3 regions of the Acidovorax sp. ACV01 genome follow, and region 3 is predicted to be linked to each of the others. Evidence: predicted binding sites of a transcription regulator. Region 3 holds the regulator's gene; each other region holds the start of a gene.

Region 1 (6,118 bases), on a different contig from region 3:
GCGAGCGACGCGCGCCGCGCGTTGTAGCCCACCAGCGTGCGCAGAAAGCCGGTGTCCACGGACTCGGAGGCAGGGGCTGGGGTGGTTGGGGCCATGGAGGCCGTGGTCTTTTTGGTGGGGCGAACGCTGGACATGGGGCGATTGTGGCGGGGGTGGGCGCGGGTTGGCAGCAGTTCGCGAAAAATTTGATTCAAATCAGCCGTTAGCGCTTATTTGATGGCTGTTTGTTGCTATAAAAATAATAGTATTCAGTGTGCGGCCCTTGCCACACACGGCGCACCTGCGGAGCCCATTGCGCTTCAGGCGGGGCTGCGCAGCACGCGGCGGTATTGCACTGCCTCGGCCACATGGCCCACCTCGGTGGTGGGTGCGCCGGCCAGGTCGGCAATGGTGCGCGCCACCTTCAGCGCACGGTGTGTGCTGCGTGCCGACCAGCCCAGGCGCGCGGCGGCGGTGTTGAGGAACTTGGCGGCGGCATCTTGCAGATGCAGGTGGGTGTCGATCTCCTGGCCCTGCAGTGCCTGGTTGGTCTTGCCCTGGCGGGCCAGCGCGCGGCCGCGCGCCTGTTCCACACGCTGGCGGATTGCGGCCGTGGTTTCACCGGCGGGCGCCTGCACCAGTTGTTCGGCGGGCAGGGCGGGCACTTCGACATGCAGGTCAATGCGGTCCAGCAGCGGACCGCTGAGCTTGGCCTGGTAACGGTTCACCTGGTCCGGCGTGCAGCGGCACGCGCGCTGCGTGGAGCCCAGGAATCCGCAGGGGCAGGGGTTCATGGCCGCGATCATCTGAAAACGCGCTGGAAACTCCGCACGCTGCGCTGCACGCGAGATCGTGATGTGGCCTGTCTCCAGCGGCTCGCGCAACGCCTCTAGCGCGGCGCGGGGGAATTCAGGCAGCTCGTCGAGGAAGAGCACCCCATGGTGCGCGAGCGAGATTTCGCCAGGGCGTGGGGGCGAGCCCCCGCCCACCAGCGCCACGGCGCTGGCTGTGTGGTGGGGCGACCCCGTGGGCCTGTGGCCCCAGAGTTCGGGCCGAAAGCGCCCGGCCAGGCTCGCAATCGCGGCGCTCTCCAGGGCTTCCTGCACCGTCATGGCGGGCAGCAGTCCGGCAAAACGCAGTGCCAGCATCGACTTGCCCGAACCGGGCGGGCCTGCCATCAGGGCACTGTGGCCCCCGGCGGCCGCGATCTCCAGCGCGCGCTTGGCCGTGGCCTGGCCTTTGACATCGGCCATGTCGGCGCCGGTGGTGGTGGCGGTCAGGGGCGTGGGCTGCAGCCGCGTCCAACCGTCGTTGTCCACGGCCGCATCGCCCACGGCCGTGCTGCCGGGCGGCAGGAAGGCCCGCACCACATCCAGCAGGTGGCGTGCGCGCACCACCTGTGCATCGGGCACCAGGGCGGCCTCTTCGGCGCTGCCAGGGGGCAGCACCAGCTGCGCGTCGATCTGCTGCGTCTGCAGCGCCAGGCTGGTGGCCAGGGCGCCGCGCACCGGGCGCAGCTCCCCCGACAGCGACAGCTCACCCGCAAACTCATAGCCCGCCAGGCGGCTGCCGTCCACCTGCCCGCTGGCGGCGAGGATGCCCAGCGCAATCGGCAGGTCGAAACGGCCTGAATCCTTGGGCAAATCGGCGGGTGCCAGGTTCACCGTGATGCGCTTGTTGTGGGGGAACTCCAGTCCCGCGTTCTGCAATGCCGAGCGCACCCGTTCGCGGGCTTCCTTGACCTCCACCTCGGCCAGTCCCACCAGGGTGAAACTGGGCAAACCGTTGGCCAGATGCACTTCGACGGTGACAGAAGGTGCCTGCAGCCCCAGAAGGGCGCGGCTTTGCACCAAAGCAAGACTCATGAAGCGGTTTCTCCCCAGATGGGTGCGTTTTATGGTTTTTTTGCGCGGCCGGGTTGCATCGCGCACCAACAAGGTGCAGCATCGTCTGCGCGCACACCGCCACTGTACTTGGGGATCGGTGTAACGCAACGCAACGGCGATGGGGTGGATGCACCGGCGTGTGGCACGGTCCGTGCTTAAAGCGCTCGTCCCTACTTTGTCCAACCGGAGGAAACATGACCCGCGCCATCATCAAGACCCTGGGCGTTGCCCTAGTTGCAACCCTTCCCCTGCTGGCCAATGCCCAGCTCACTGGCAACGTCAGCCTGACCACCAACTACAAGTTCCGTGGCCAGGACCAGGACGTTTCCAAGTCCAAAGCCGTCAAGCCCGCCATCCAGGGTGGTTTTGACTACGCCTTCGGTGACTCCGGCTGGTACGTGGGCAACTGGAACTCCAGCGTGGACTGGCTGGCCAACAACTCCATCGAATCCGACCTGTACGGTGGCTACAAGTTCAAGGCCGGTGGCGCAGACCTCGACCTGGGCGCGCTGACCTACATCTACCCTGGCAACGCCAATGGCAACACCACCGAGCTGTACGGTGCGGCCACCATGGGCCCCTTCACTGCCAAGTATTCGCACACCATCTCTAACGACTACTTCGGCTGGGCTGGCGCCAAGTCCGGCTCGGGCCTCAAGGGCCGCAACACCGGCTACCTGAACTTCGCCTTCGCTCAAGAAGTGGCTCCCAGCGTCACTGTGAAGGCCTCGGTGGGCTTCACACGTTTTGCCAGTGACATCAAGGACCTGGGCGTGCCGAACTACATGGACTACAGCGTGGGCGGTGCCTATGACTTCGGCAGCGGCCTGTCGCTGGGCGCTGCCGTGGTGGGCGCCAACAAGAAGGCCTTCTTCGGCCATGTCAACAAGTCGCGCGTGATCGTCACGCTCACCAAAACCCTGTAAGCAAGTCTCAATGGGCGCACGGTGCGTCCATTGTCGGAGGAACCAAAATGAAAATGGTGACAGCCATCATCAAGCCCTTCAAGCTGGACGAGGTGCGTGAAGCACTGTCGGACATCGGCGTGCAAGGCATCACGGTCACTGAAGTCAAGGGCTTCGGTCGCCAAAAAGGCCACACCGAGCTGTATCGCGGCGCGGAATACGTGGTCGACTTCCTGCCCAAGGTCAAGATCGAGGCCGCCGTGGCGGATGACCTCGTGGACCGCGTGATCGAGTCCATCGAAAGCGCTGCCCGCACCGGCAAGATCGGCGACGGCAAGATCTTCGTGACCCACCTGGAGCAGGTGGTGCGCATCCGCACTGGCGAAACCGGCAAGGAAGCGCTGTAAGGGCGCGGCCGTACTACATCCAAGAAGAGAAACGCCATGAAAAAACTGCTTGCTTCTTTCATTCTGGGGTTGGGTCTGCTGACCATGGGCAACCTGTCCCTGGCACAGGCGCCCGCCGCCTCCGAGCCGGCTGCCGCCGCGCCCGCTGCTGCAGCCGCTCCGGCCGCTGAAGCCCCTGCTGCGGCAGCTGCCCCGGCGCCCGTTGCGGCAGCGGCTGCCGCTCCGGCCGCTGCCGAGGCGCCTGCGCCCGTGCCCAACAAGGGTGACACCGCCTGGATGATGACCTCCACCATCCTCGTGATCCTGATGGTCCTGCCCGGCCTGGCGCTGTTCTACGGCGGCCTGGTGCGCAGCAAGAACATGTTGTCCGTGCTGATGCAGGTCATGGTCACGTTCTCGCTGATCGTGGTGCTGTGGTTCATCTACGGCTACAGCCTGGCCTTCACCGAAGGCGGCGCCTTCATCGGTGGCTTTGACAGGCTGTTCATGAAAGGCATCTGGGACAACGCTGCCGGCACCTTCGCCAATGCAGCCACGTTCAGCAAGGGTGTCGTGATTCCTGAAGTGGTGTTCGCCGCCTTCCAGGCAACCTTCGCCGGCATCACCTGTGCCCTGATCGTCGGTGCGTTCGCAGAGCGCATCAAGTTCAGCGCCGTCATGATGTTCATGGTGCTGTGGTTCACTTTCAGCTACCTGCCGATCGCCCACATGGTGTGGTTCTGGATGGGTCCTGACGCCTACGCCTCCAAGGAAGTGGCCGACGCCATGACCGGCAAGGCCGGCCAGATCTGGCAGTGGGGTGCTCTGGACTTCGCTGGCGGTACCGTGGTGCACATCAACGCCGCTGTGGCGGGCCTGGTGGGCGCGTTCATGGTGGGCAAGCGCATCGGCTACGGCAAGGAAGCCATGGCGCCTCACAGTCTGACGCTGACCATGGTCGGTGCCTCGCTGCTGTGGGTGGGCTGGTTCGGTTTCAACGCCGGCTCTGCGCTGGAAGCCAACGGCTTCGCCGCCCTGGCCTTCATCAACACGCTGGTGGCCACGGCTGCGGCCGTGCTGGCATGGTCTATCGGTGAAGCGCTGATGCGCGGCAAGGCTTCGATGCTGGGTGCAGCGTCGGGTGCCGTGGCCGGCCTCGTGGCCATCACGCCTGCTGCCGGCAACGTTGGCATCGGCGGTGCGCTGGTGATCGGCCTCGTGGGCGGCTTTGCCTGCCTGTGGGGTGTGAACGGCCTCAAGAAGCTGCTGGGTGCGGATGACTCGCTCGACGTGTTCGGCGTGCATGGCATTGGCGGTATCGTGGGTGCCCTGCTGACCGGCGTGTTCAACGCCCCTGGCCTGGGTGGCCCTGGCTACGTGGCCGACTGGGTGACCGCCACCATGGTGACCTCTGCCGACTATTCCATCGCCGCGCAAGTCTGGACGCAGACCAAGGCCGTGTTGCTGACCATCGTGTGGTCGGGTGTGGTCTCCTTCGTGGCGTACAAGATCGTTGACCTGACGATCGGCCTGCGTGTCACGGAAGAAGACGAGCGCGAAGGCCTGGACATCACTTCGCACGGCGAAACAGCGTACAACCGCTGATCCGCCTGCGCCCCACGCGCTGCGGTGTCTGGTGGCACCGCAGCGTCGCAACAAGAACAAGCGAGTCACTCCTTTGGTTGTTGAGCCCGCCGGCAACGGCGGGTTTTTTTCGTACCGATGGGGGGCTCGCTGCCTGTTTTGGCATGTATGCCAGAACACCTATCCCCAGACCCGTCTCCCGGCAGCCCCCCAGTCATTTGCACAGGCGCTGTTCAAAAAATTCACGCGCTCCTTGTGTGGCGCCGGACATGGCTGCCGCTACGATGCAAGGCATGGACTTCGCCCTTGCCCAGATCGCAGAACGTGTGCGCACCGCCGCCGCCGACCAGACCCCTTTGCGCATCCGCGGCGGGGGCACCAAGGACTTCCATGGCCTGGCGCTGCACGGCGAAGTGCTCGACACCCGTGTGCTGCGCGGCATCGTGAGCTACGAGCCCAGCGAGCTGGTCGTCACCGTGCGGGCGGGCACCCCGCTGGCCGAGCTGGAGGCCGCACTGGCCGAACAAGGCCAGTGCCTGCCCTTTGAGCCCCCGCACCTCGCAAAAACCCCTTCAGACGCTGCCACCGTGGGCGGCATGGTGGCTGCTGGCCTGTCGGGCCCGGCACGTGCCAGTGTCGGCGCGGTGCGCGACTACCTGCTGGGCGTGACCTTGCTCAATGGCAAAGCCGAGCTGCTGACCTTTGGGGGCCAGGTCATGAAGAACGTGGCGGGGTATGACGTCTCGCGCCTCATGGCGGGCGCCTGGGGCACGCTGGGCCTGCTGACCGAGGTCAGCCTCAAGGTGCTGCCCGTAGCGCCCGGCGAGGCCACGCTGCGGTTTGATGGCATCAACCAGGCCGATGCCCTGCGCAAGCTGCACGCCTGGGGCGGCCAGCCGCTGCCGCTCAACGCCAGCTGTTGGGTGCAAGATGGGGGCGTGGGCACCCTCTATGTGCGCCTGCGTGGCGCGGTGGCGGCGGTGGAGGCCGCGTGCAAGACCATGGGGGGCACGCGCATGGACAACGCCACGGTCGCTGCCGACTGGACTGCCTGCCGCGAGCAGACCCTGCCCTGGTTCGCGGCCCGCGCTGCGCGGCCCGGCCATGCCCTGTGGCGCCTGTCGGTGCCCGCCACGGCCCCGGTGCTGAGCTTGCCAGGCGGCGCGCAGCCGCTGGTGGAGTGGCATGGCGCGCTGCGCTGGGTGCAAGCCCCCGAAGCTGCAGGCGACGCCCTGCGCGAAGCTGCCCGGGCTGTGGGTGGAAATGCTTCTGTTTTTGTAGCTGCTGGCGCAGGTGGATCAAGCGCCAGGGGCACATTTGACCTTCAATCCAAGGCGCTGGAGCACATTCACGCCCGGCTCAAGCACAGCTTTGACCC
Region 2 (6,118 bases), on a different contig from region 3:
AAGCGCTATCAGCTATATTTTCAGTAGCAAATCACCACCACCGGCCCTTACCGGGGCAGGAACAGCAACCAGTAGATCAGCAGCAGATTCACCAGCACGCTCACCGCAAGCGCGATCTTCCACAAGGCGGTGGCGTCGCGCTGCATCAGCGGCTGCGGGCCGGAGGCCGACAAGGGGCGCGAAGCGCCACGCTCCAGGGCCAGCAGCAGCTCCTCCGCCGTTTCGAAGCGCTGCGTGCGGTTGCGGGCCACGGCCTTCAAGGCGATCTGGTCGAGCCAGATGGGAACGCCCGGGTTGTGGCGGCTGGGGGCCACGGGGTCGCGGTGGTAGCGGCCCAGCTGGTACTGCACCACTTCGCCATAAGGCAGGCGCCCCTGGCTGAGCAGCTGGTACAGCGTGACACCCAGCGCAAACAGGTCGCTGCCCGCATCGGGCAACTGGCCGGACGGGTCTCCGTTGCGTTCGTAGCCCGGCCACTGCTCGGGGTTCATGTAGCTGGGGGTGCCCGCGTGCAGGCGGCGGGTGGCCTCGGGTTCGCGGCCGGAGAGGGCCACACCCAGGTCCAGCACGCGTAGCACACCGTCGTCGCCCAGGTGCAGGTTGTCGGGCTTGATGTCGCGGTGCACCACGCCCTGGCGGTGCAGCCAGCCCAGCACGCGCGCGGCCTGCACGGTCACCGTCACGGCCTGCCCCACGGCCAGGTGCTGGCGGTGGCGCAGGCGCTGCCCCAGCGTGTCGCCGGAATGCCAGTCGTACAGCAGGTAAAACGCGCTGGCCCCCGCGCCATCGCCCGTGCCAGTGGCGCCCAATGGCCAGTCGTTGAGCCGCGCCAGATGGGCTGCGGCCTGGCCCGACTGCATGCGCCGCGCCACCCAGGCCTCGTGCGCCAGCGTGGCGCGCTCTTCCACGTCGTGGGCACGCGCGGGCAGCAGGGTCTTGAGCGCATACAGCCGCTGCGTGGCCCCGTCGCGCACCTGGTAGATGCGGTGGATGCCACTGTCGGCCACCAGGGCCGTCACCGTGAGGCCATCCACGGTGTCGCCCACCTTGAGCAGGGGCAGCACGGGCAGATCCTGCGCGCGGCGGGATTCGTCCTGCAGTGTGGCCTCCAGCGCGCCCTGCACCCGCACCACCAGCGCAGTCACGTTGTCGCTGCTGCCACGGCGCAGCGCGGCCTGCGCCAGCTCGTCACAGAGCGCCTGGGCCGCCACGTCCTGGCGCAGCAGCTGGCGCAGTTCGCGCTCGGGCAGGCTGCCGTGCACGCCGTCCGACAGCAGCACAAACAGGTCGCCGCTGCGCAGTTCGCCCTGGCTGTAGTCCACCACCACATGGTCATCCAGGCCCATGGCGCGGGTGAGCTGGTGGGCAAAGTCGCGCTGCGACATGACGTGGTCGGTGGTCAGTTGCTGCAGGCGGCCGTCGCGCACCAGGTAGGCCCGCGTGTCGCCCACGTGGGCCAGCGTGTACGACTGGCCGCACAGCACCAGCGCGGTCAGCGTGGTCAGCCCCACCGCAGGCTGGCGCCGCCGGTTCATGGAGGCAAGCCAGCCGTTGTGGGCGGACAGGATGCGGTCCAGCGCCACCGTGGTGTCCCAGGTGTCGGGCGTGGCGAAGTAGTCGTTCACCAGCGTGTTCACCGAGGTCTGCGCAGCCTCGCGGCCATTGCCTCCGGTGCTCACGCCATCGGCAATGGCGGCAATCGCGCCGCGCTCGCGGTCGCGTCCCTGGCCCTGCACCAGCGCGGCGAAGTCCTCGTTCAGCTCGTTGCGCCCAGCCTGCGAGGCGTGGCCGAAATCCAGTTCAAAACTCATGCACCAGCTCCATGCAGGTTCCGTGCCCAAGGTGGTGCGCGCCGCGCCAGGCCAGGGCGCACACCCACGGCCGCTGCGCGGCGCCGGGGCAGCCCTGCACCGCCCACCCGCACACAGCCCCCTTCACCCCCCAAAAGCCGCCCCACATCAGTGCAAACCGACTGGCACAAGCATTGCTTAACCCCAGCAACGACCTCACGAGGTCACGCAATTCACCCGTGCAATGGCGCACTGATGGGTTGTACGGACGAAGGCGTCCGCACATGCGGTTTCGAATGAAAGTCGAAGCAGCATCGTGTGGACGCCTTTTTTGTTTTTCGAATCGCCCAGGCGATAGAACCGACGGAGTCACGATGAAAAAGCTCAAGCTGGTGATGGTAGGAAACGGCATGGCCGGTGTGCGCACGCTGGAAGAGCTGCTCAAGATTGCCCCCGATCTGTACGACATCACGGTGTTCGGTGCCGAGCCGCACCCCAACTACAACCGCATCCTGCTCTCGCCCGTGCTGGCCGGCGAGCAGACCATCGACGAGATCATTCTGAACGATTGGTCCTGGTATGCCGACAACCACATCACGCTGCACACCGGTTTTACGGTGACCGACGTGGACCGTGTGCGCCGCGTGGTCAGCGCGACCAGTGCCGCAGGCGACGTGATCACCGCCGAATACGACCGCCTGATCATGGCCACTGGCTCCAACCCCTTCATCCTGCCCGTGCCGGGCAAGGACTTGAAGGGTGTGCTGGCCTACCGCGACATTGCCGACACCCAGGCGATGATCGACGCCGCAGCTACCTACAAACATGCCGTGGTCATCGGCGGCGGCCTCTTGGGCCTGGAGGCTGCCAACGGCCTCATGAAACGCGGCATGCAGGTCACCGTGGTGCACGTGGCGCCGTGGCTCATGGAACGTCAGCTGGACGATGTGGCGGGCAAGATGCTGCAGGACTCGCTGCAGCAGCGCGGCATGCAGTTTTTGATCGGTGCGCAAACGCAGGAACTCGTGGGCAACGCCGACGGGCGCGTGGCGGGCATCAAGTTCAAGGATGGCACCGAGGTGCCCGCCGACCTCGTGGTGATGGCCGTGGGCATCCGTCCCAACACAGCGCTGGCTGAAAAGATGCGCCTGCACGTGAACCGCGGCATTGTGGTGAGCGACACGCTGCAGACCACTACCGACGCACGCATCTACGCCGTGGGCGAATGCGCCGCGCACCGGGGCATCGCCTATGGCCTGGTGGCCCCGCTGTTCGAGCAGGGCAAGGTGCTGGCCAACCACCTGGCCGAGTTCGGCATCGGCCGCTACCAGGGCTCGCTGACCTCCACCAAGCTCAAGGTCACCGGTATCGACTTGTTCTCGGCCGGCGACTTCCAGGGCGGTGAAGGCACCGAGGAAATCGTGATGAGCGACCCCTTTGGCGGCGTGTACAAGAAGCTCGTCATCAAGGACGACAAGCTGGTGGGCGCCTGCCTGTATGGCGACACGGTGGACGGCAGCTGGTACTTCAAGCTGCTGCGCGACGGTCGCAGCGTGACCGACCTGCGCGACAAGCTCATGTTCGGCGAATCGCACTTGGGCGACACGGGCCACCAGGGCCAGAGCAAGGCCGCCGCCATGCAAGACAGCGACGAGGTCTGCGGCTGCAACGGCGTGACCAAGGGTGCCATCTGCAAGGCCATCAAGGAAAAAGGCCTGTTCACGCTGGATGAAGTGCGCAAGCACACCAAGGCCAGCGCCTCCTGCGGCTCGTGCACCGGGCTGGTGGAGCAGATCATCATGTTCACAGCGGGCGGCGACTACAGCGCCACGCCCAAGACCAAGGCCATGTGCGGCTGCACCGACCACGGCCACCAGGCCGTGCGCGACGCGATCCGCAGCAGCAAGCTGGTGACCATCGCCGATGTGTTCAAGTTCATGGAATGGAAGACGCCCAACGGCTGCGCCAGCTGCCGCCCTGCGGTCAACTACTACCTCATCAGCACCTGGCCCAAAGAGGCCAAGGACGACCCGCAAAGCCGCTTCATCAACGAACGCAGCCATGCCAACATCCAGAAAGACGGCACCTACAGCGTCATCCCGCGCATGTGGGGCGGGGAGACCACAGCCGACGAACTGCGCCGCATTGCCGATGCGGTAGACAAATACAAGATCCCTACCGTCAAGGTCACGGGCGGCCAGCGCATCGATTTGCTGGGCGTGAAGAAGGAAGACCTGGTCAACGTGTGGAAGGACATCGGCATGCCCAGCGGCCACGCCTACGCCAAGGCCCTGCGCACCGTGAAGACCTGCGTGGGCAGCGAGTGGTGCCGCATGGGCACCCAGGACAGCACGCAGATGGGCAAGGACCTGGAGCGCGCCATGTGGCGCATGTACGCGCCGCACAAGGTGAAGTTCGCGGTGTCGGGCTGCCCGCGCAATTGCGCCGAGGCCGGCATCAAGGACGTGGGCATCATCGGCGTGGACTCGGGCTGGGAGATGTACGTGGCCGGCAACGGCGGCATCAAGACCGAGGTGGCGCACTTCTTCACCAAGCTCAAGACGTCGGAAGAAGTGCTGGAGTACACCGGCGCTTTCTGCGAGCTGTACCGCCAGGAAGGCTGGTACCTGGAGCGCACCGTGCACTACGTGGACCGCGTGGGGCTGGACTACGTGAAAAAGCGCATCCTCGACGACCACGAAGGCCGCAAGGCGCTGTGGGAGCAGCTGCAGTTTGCGCTGGACGGCGAGCCCGATCCCTGGTTTGAATTTGACAAGGCGGCCGTGGACACGCGCCAGTTTGCCCCCTTGGGCGCCTGATGGGCACCTGATCGTCCGAGCCCCTAAAGAACCCCACCATGCACCGCAGAACCCTCCTGACCGCCGCCAGCTGCACCGCCGCGTGCAGCGCCCTGGCCCCGCTGGGCAACGCCCACGCCCAGATCAGCGACCTCAACGACGCCATCAACAAGGCCGGGCGCCAGCGCATGCTGAGCCAGCGTGTGGGCAAGGCCTGGCTGGCCCTGTCCCACAAGGCCGACACGCCCACGGCGCGCCAGGTACTGGACCAGTCCATGGCACTGTTCGAGCGCCAGCTGGCAGAGCTCAAGGCCTTTGCGCCTTCGCCCGCCATCCGCGAGACCTATCTGAAGCTGGAGACCGCGTGGGCCGCCCACAAGGTCACGCTGGCGGCCGAAACCTCGTCCACCGACAACGCCAGTGCCATGCTGCAGGCCGATGCCAAGGTGCTGGCCCTGGCCCATCAGGGCACCACGCAGTACGAAGCTGCCCTGGGCAAGCCCGTGGGCCAGCTGGTCAATGTTGCGGGCCGCCAGCGCATGCTGAGCCAGCGCATGGCCAAGTTCTACCTGGCCGCCATGCTGCCCGTGGACGCGGCCACCGCCACCACCGAGATCGCCAAGGCCCGCGGCGAATTCATCGCAGCCACCGAGCTGCTGCGCAACGCCCCCCAGGCCACCAACCGCATCCGCCAGGAACTGCAGCTGGCCGACGGGCAGTGGGTGTTTTTTGACGCCGCGCTGCAGCGCATGCAGGGTGGTGGCAACGTGAACCGCCAAGTGGCCGAGGTGTTCGTGGCCAGCGAGAACCTGCTCTCCAGCATGGACCGCGTGACTGGCATGTACGCGGCGCTCGCGGCCTGAGAAGCTGCCACAAGCCCCAACAAATAACGAGCCGCTCCACGAAAACCCTGGCAGGCTCCCCCACAACATCCCAAGACACCGAAGGAACCGCGATGACCACGACCCACACCCCGCAATGGAAGCTGATCTGCCGCGTGGAGGACATCCCCGAGCTGGGCTCGCGCCGCGTGGCGCGCCCCCAGGGCCTGGATGTGGCCGTGTTCCGCAACGACGCCGGGGGCGTGTTCGCGCTGCTGGACCGCTGCCCGCACAAGGGCGGCCCGCTGTCGCAGGGCATCGTGTTTGGCACCCACGTAGCCTGCCCGCTGCACAACTGGACCATCGGCCTGTGCGACGGGCAGGCGTCCGCGCCCGACGAAGGCTGCACGCCCAAGTTCGCCGTGAAGGTGGAAGATGGCGCGGTGTACCTGGATGCACTGGAGCTGGATTCGCATGCGCTCGATCTGGCACGGCCCCTGGCAGGGCCGGTGCGGCGCGGCCTGGCGGCCTGAACACCCGCCCCGCGCCCTCTGTCCGCAGGTCCAAAGGCCCATCGACCACCAACGCTATCAAATAAATAGCTGCCAGCGCTTTATCAACAAGCGCTGGAGTCCAAAAATATCTGGAATCCACGCCATGCAAGAAACCAAATCCACCTGCCCCTACTGTGGCGTAGGCTGCGGCGTGA
Region 3 (6,118 bases):
TCGAGTTCGTCTCGGCCAATCCCACCGGGCCCCTGCACGTGGGCCACGGCCGCCAGGCGGCCCTGGGCGACGCGATCTGCAACCTGTTCAGCACCCAGGGCTGGAACGTGCACCGCGAGTTCTACTACAACGACGCGGGCGTGCAGATCCAGACGCTCACTACTAGCACCCAGCTGCGCGCCAAGGGCTTCAAGCCCGGTGACGAATGCTGGCCCACCGACCCGGAGAACCCGGCGTCCAAGGCGTTCTACAACGGCGAGTACATCCAGGAGATCGCCAACGACTTCCTCGCGAAGAAGACCGTCAAGGCCGACGACCGCGAGTTCACCGCCAGCGGCGATGTGGAAGACCTCGAATCCATCCGCCAGTTCGCCGTGGCCTACCTGCGCAATGAGCAGGACAAGGACCTGCAGGCCTTCAACCTCAAGTTCGACGAGTACTACCTGGAATCGAGCCTGTACACCAGCGGCCGCGTGGATGCCACGGTGAACAAGCTCGTCGCCAACGGCAAGACCTACGAGCAGGACGGCGCGCTGTGGCTGAAAAGCACGGACTACGGCGACGACAAGGACCGGGTCATGCGTAAGACGGATGGCACGTACACCTACTTCGTGCCCGACGTGGCCTATCACATCGCCAAGTGGGAGCGCGGCTTCACCAAGGTCGTCAACATCCAGGGCACCGACCACCACGGCACCATCGCCCGCGTGCGCGCCGGGCTGCAGGCGGCCGACGTGGGCATTCCGCAGGGCTACCCCGACTACGTGCTGCACACCATGGTGCGCGTGGTCAAGGGCGGCGAAGAGGTCAAGATCAGCAAGCGCGCGGGCAGCTACGTCACGCTGCGCGACCTGATCGAATGGACCAGCAAGGACGCGGTCCGCTTCTTCCTCTTGAGCCGCAAGCCCGACACCGAGTACACCTTCGACGTGGACCTGGCCGTCGCGCAGAACAACGACAACCCGGTGTACTACGTGCAGTACGCCCACGCGCGTATCTGCTCGGTGCTGTTGCGCGAACGGGGCTTCACTGAGGAAATCGTCACTGCCCAGGCAAGCTTGCTGGCCATCTCCGAGGAGCAGGTGCGTGTGGAGCTGTTGGGTAAGGTGACTTCCGAACTGTATGCGGCGGACTTGTCTTGCCTTGACAGCGCACCCGCCCAGGCGCTGATGCTGCAACTGGCCAAGTACCCCGAGATGCTCACGGCCGCCGCCGACGGGGAGGCCCCGCACGACGTCACCTTCTACCTGCGCGACCTGGCCGCCAGCTACCACAGCTACTACGATGCCGAGCGCATCCTGGTCGACGACGAAGCCTTGAAGAAGGCCCGCCTGGCGCTGGTCGCGGCCACCGCACAGGTATTGCACAATGGCCTGGCCGTGCTGGGCGTGTCGGCTCCAGCCAGAATGTAAGCAGTCACTATGAAGAAACAACAGACGGGCGGGACCATCATCGGCTTCATCGTGGGGGTCATCGTGGGCCTGGGCGCCGCATTGGCGGTGGCCGTGTATGTGGCCAAGGTACCGGTGCCCTTTCTCAACAAGGGCAACGGCCGGGGCGTGGACATGGACGCTGCCGAATCCCAGAAGAACAAGAACTGGGACCCGAACTCGCCGCTGTATGGCAAAAACCCGGCGCGCGCGCCCGCGCCGCCTGCGGCCACCGTCGCATCGGCCCCTGCCGCGGCAGCGCCGCCACCAGATGTCCGTGCCGCGGCGTCCGCACCCAAACCTGCTGCCAGCAAGCCCGAGGCCAAGGCCGAAACCAAGCCGGGCGCGGACCCACTGGGGGATCTGGCGGTGGCCAAGGCGGCCGCCAAGGGCAATCTGGACCCATTTGACTACTTTGTGCAGGCCGGGGCATTCCGCACCCAAGTCGATGCCGACGCCCAGCGCGCCAAGCTGGCCATGCTGGGCTGGGAGGCCCGCGTGAGCGAACGCGAACAGAATGGCCGGGCCGTTTTTCGTGTACGTGTGGGCCCGTTCACCAAGCGCGACGATGCCGAGCAGCTCAAGGAGAAGCTCGATGGCGCCGGGGTGGAGTCGGCGCTGGTGCGCGTGCAGCGCTAGCTGCTCTGAACTTTTTGCGGGGGCATGGCTCACATCCCCCAGACCTGTAACAGGAGAGTCTTTGTCATGAAACGCCGTGAGTTTTCTTTGTCCGCCGCTTCGGCGGTTGCCGCTTCCGCCCTGACGCTGCCAGTGGCCACCCCCGCGCTGGCGCAGGCCCGCCAGTTCAAGGAGGGCAAGGACTTCCGGCGGCTGGACAAGCCCGTGGCGCCCGATGCGCCTGCGGGCAAGGTCGATGTGATCGAGTTCTTCTGGTACAGCTGTCCCCATTGCAACGCCTTTGAGCCCACGCTCGATGCCTGGGTGAAGGCCGCTCCCAAGGACCTTTCCATCCGCCGCATGCCCGTGGCTTTCAACGCGAGCTTCGTGCCGCAGCAAAAGCTCTACTACGCCCTGGAAGGCATGGGCAAGCTCGAAGCCCTTCATGCCAAAGTGTTCCGTGCCATCCATGTGGAAAAGCAGAAGCTGGCCAAGGACGATGAAATTTTTGCCTGGGTGGCCCAGCAGGGTGTGGATGCCGCCAAGTTCAAGGAAATCTACGGCTCGTTCACTGTGTCCAACCAGGTTCGCCGTGCGTCGCAACTGCAGGATGCCTACGGCGTAGAGGGCGTGCCGTCGATGGGCGTGGCTGGCAAGTTCTACACCGATGGCACCATGGCCGGCAACATGCAAAACGTGCTGCAGGTGGTGGAACATCTGGCGGCGGTGGCCCGCAAAGGCTGACGGTTTTCTGCCGACCGCCCCGTCCTCTTGGTTAAAGCCCGCACCTGCGGGCTTTTTTCATGGAGGAATGCGACGGGGTGGCTACAATGATTGCAAGATTCGTGCCCTATGAACCATCGCCTCCTTCCGATCCTCCTGCTCGCGGCCCTGGCCTGCACCCTGGGTGTGGCCCATGCCGAAAAGGCCGACCGCGCCAAGCCCATGAACATCGAGGCGGACGCTTTGCGCCACGATGAACTCAAGCAGACCAGCGTTTTCTCTGGCCGCGTGGTCATGACCAAGGGCTCCATCGTGCTGCGCGGTGCGCGGCTGGATGTGCGCCAAGACGCCGACGGCTACCAGTACGGCGTGGTCACGGCCGAACCCGGCAAGCGCGCCTTCTTCCGGCAAAAACGCGACACCCTGGCTGGCGCGCCCGACGAGTTCATCGAAGGCGAGAGCGAGGTCATCGAGTACGACGGCAAGGCCGACAACGTGCGCTTCATCACCCGTGCCGAGCTGCGCCGCTACCGGGGCGCCGTGCTCAGCGACGAAATCACGGGTGCCGTGATCGTCTACAACAATCTGACCGACGTGTTCTCGGTGGACGGCAAGCGCACCACCACCAACGCCGCAGGCGATGCCCCCGCACCGGGCAGCCGAGTGCGCGCCGTGCTGGCACCCAAAGACCCACCCCCTGCAGCGGTGGCTCCCGAGGCGTCTCCCCCGGCCTCGGCACCGGCACTGCGCCCCAGCAACAGCCTTGGCGGCGGCGCCAAGTGAGTGGGCCTGTCGTGAGTACCGGACCTGACGCCCAGGCGGGCAGCCGCTTGGGGCCTGATTCCCAGATGGGTAGCCGCCTGGAGGTGCAGCACCTGGCAAAGTCCTATGGCAGCCGCAAGGTGGTCAAGGATGTGTCGCTGGTGGTGCAAAAGGGCGAGGTCGTGGGGCTGCTGGGCCCCAACGGCGCGGGCAAGACCACCTCGTTTTACATGATCGTAGGGCTGGTGCGCAGTGACGAGGGCGATATCCGCATCGACGGCCATTCGGTGGCCCACATGCCCATCCACCGGCGTTCGCGCCTGGGCCTGTCATACCTGCCTCAGGAAGCCTCGATCTTTCGCAAACTCACGGTCGAAGAGAACGTACGCGCCGTGCTGGAATTGCAGCGTGGCGAGGACGGCCAGCCACTCGCGCGCGAAGCCATCGAAGACCGCCTCACGGCCCTGCTACAAGAATTGCGCGTGGACCACCTGCGGGCCTCGCCCGCCATGGCGCTGTCCGGCGGCGAGCGCCGCCGCGTCGAGATCGCCCGGGCCCTGGCCACACAACCGCGCTTCATCCTGCTGGACGAGCCCTTTGCGGGCATCGACCCCATCGCCGTGATCGAGATCCAGCGCATCATCGGCTTCCTGAAGGCGCGCGGCATCGGTGTGCTCATCACCGACCACAACGTGCGGGAAACGCTGGGCATCTGCGACCACGCCTTCATCATCAGCGATGGCCGAGTGCTGGCCCAGGGCACGCCGTCCGAGATCGTGGACAACGCCGAAGTGCGCCGGGTGTACCTGGGCGAACATTTCCGCATGTGATGAAGCCTGGACTCTCGCTGCGCGTCTCGCAGCATCTTGCACTGACCCCCCAGCTTCAGCAGTCCATTCGGCTGCTGCAGTTGTCCACGCTCGAACTCTCGCAGGAAGTCGAGCAGATGCTCGACGAAAACCCGTTCCTCGAACGCAATGCCGACGAAGCTCCGCGCGAGGAGTTTGGCCTCGAAGCCGCCGACACGCCCGCGCAGCCCGATGAGTACAGCGCCGATGATGCTATTTTTTCAGGAGCTACCAGCGCAAGCAATACAAGCGCTGAGGGCCAAAATGATGCTGAAACGCCGAGTGCGGGTGCCGACGAACCCGACTGGAGCGGTGACGGCACGGTAGAGATGGCGCCCAACGACGCCGAGTGGGGCGGCGATGCGCCTGCCCGCAACCGCAACGACTCCGAAGGCGACGAGGCCGATGCAACCGAACTGGCCCGCTCGCACGAATCGCTGACCGCCTTTTTGCACCGCCAGGCGCTGGCGCTGCGCTTGTCTGAGATCGACCGCGCCGCGCTGCGCTTTCTCATCGAATCGCTCAACGACGACGGCTACCTCGAAGAACCGCTTGAAGAGCTGGCCATCGGCCTGGCCGGCCCCGACGACCTGGAGCAGATCGAGGAACTGGTGCACCGCTTCACCGTCGCCCAGCGCCTGCTACAGAGCCTGGAGCCCGTCGGCGTGGGCGCGCGCGGCCTGGCCGAATGCCTGACCTTGCAGCTCAAGGCCCTGGCTGCGGACGAAGACAGTGAGATCGACCCCGACACCGTGCAGACCGCACTGCGCGTGTGCCAGCAGCCGCTGGAGATGCTGGCCCGCCGCGACATCCGCCGCCTGACGCAGCTGTGTGGCGACGGCGAGGAACGCACCCGCGCCGCCATGGCCCTCATTGCCCGGCTGGAGCCGCGCCCCGGCCGCCGTTTTGCCGATGTAGAGCGCAACATCATCGTGCCCGACGTCATCGTGCGCAAAGCCGGACGCGCCAACGGCCGTGACGGCCAGCACAACTTCATCGTCGCGCTCAACCCCGACGTGATGCCCCGCCTGCGCGTGCACGACATCTATGCCGGTGCCCTGCGCGGCCACAAGGGCGGCGAGGGCCACCAGGGCATGCAGCAGCGCCTGCAGGAGGCGCGCTGGTTCATCAAGAACATCCAGCAGCGCTTTGACACCATCCTGCGCGTCTCGCGCGCCATCGTGGAGCGCCAAAAAAGCTTCTTCACCCACGGCGAGCTGGCCATGCGCCCACTGGTGCTGCGCGACATTGCCGACGAACTGGGCCTGCACGAATCCACCATCAGCCGCGTGACCACCGCCAAATACATGGCCACGCCGATTGGCACGTATGAGCTGAAGTACTTCTTTGGCTCGGGCCTGGGCACCGAGACCGGCGGCAACGCATCCAGCACCGCCGTGCGCGCGCTCATCAAGCAGTTTGTGGCCGCAGAAAGCCCCGCCAAGCCGCTGTCCGACAGCCAGATCGCCGAGATGCTCAAGGAGCAGGGCATCGAATGCGCACGCCGCACCGTAGCCAAGTACCGCGAGGCGCTCAAGATAGCGCCGGCCAACCTGCGCAAGGCGCTGTAGGTCCACTCGCAGAGGGGCACGCAGGGGTGTGCGCCCGGTTGTGTGTTTCCGTTCAATTGTCTTTTTACTACCCGCCGCCCCGCCATGGCCCGCATCGTCTTCGACCTTCCCCCGCACTTCGGATTCACCACCGAAATGCAGATCTACATCAGCCACGTCAACCAGG

Evidence for each region. The regulator sigma-54, encoded in region 3, starts transcription at its own class of promoters, with help from an activator protein. The targets are predictions, from matches to a motif close to TGGCANGNAANCTGCTTT.
Region 1: IB243_RS09235 (TorF family putative porin) is a predicted target of sigma-54. The motif match lies at 2,006-2,023, and genes of this name have one in related genera.
Region 2: nirB (nitrite reductase large subunit NirB) is a predicted target of sigma-54. The motif match lies at 1,974-1,991, and genes of this name have one in related genera.

What each region holds. Positions count from the first base shown of each region.
Region 1 covers NZ_JACUZT010000003.1:105,085-111,202, reverse strand. Annotated here, with positions in the region: gene IB243_RS09245 (MarR family transcriptional regulator) at 1-134, opposite strand, end outside; gene IB243_RS09240 (YifB family Mg chelatase-like AAA ATPase) at 300-1,844, opposite strand; gene IB243_RS09235 (TorF family putative porin) at 2,060-2,791, shown strand; gene glnK (P-II family nitrogen regulator) at 2,839-3,177, shown strand; gene amt (ammonium transporter) at 3,214-4,761, shown strand; gene glcE (glycolate oxidase subunit GlcE) at 5,025-6,118, shown strand, end outside.
Region 2 covers NZ_JACUZT010000014.1:18,340-24,457, reverse strand. Annotated here, with positions in the region: gene IB243_RS26175 (bifunctional protein-serine/threonine kinase/phosphatase) at 48-1,811, opposite strand; gene nirB (nitrite reductase large subunit NirB) at 2,165-4,609, shown strand; gene IB243_RS26165 (type IV pili methyl-accepting chemotaxis transducer N-terminal domain-containing protein) at 4,648-5,451, shown strand; gene nirD (nitrite reductase small subunit NirD) at 5,544-5,942, shown strand; gene IB243_RS26155 (nitrate reductase) at 6,067-6,118, shown strand, end outside.
Region 3 covers NZ_JACUZT010000008.1:262,744-268,861, reverse strand. Annotated here, with positions in the region: gene argS (arginine--tRNA ligase) at 1-1,412, shown strand, start outside; gene IB243_RS22180 (SPOR domain-containing protein) at 1,422-2,069, shown strand; gene IB243_RS22175 (thiol:disulfide interchange protein DsbA/DsbL) at 2,136-2,792, shown strand; gene lptA (lipopolysaccharide transport periplasmic protein LptA) at 2,901-3,554, shown strand; gene lptB (LPS export ABC transporter ATP-binding protein) at 3,620-4,363, shown strand; gene IB243_RS22160 (RNA polymerase factor sigma-54) at 4,363-5,952, shown strand; gene IB243_RS22155 (thioesterase family protein) at 6,037-6,118, shown strand, end outside.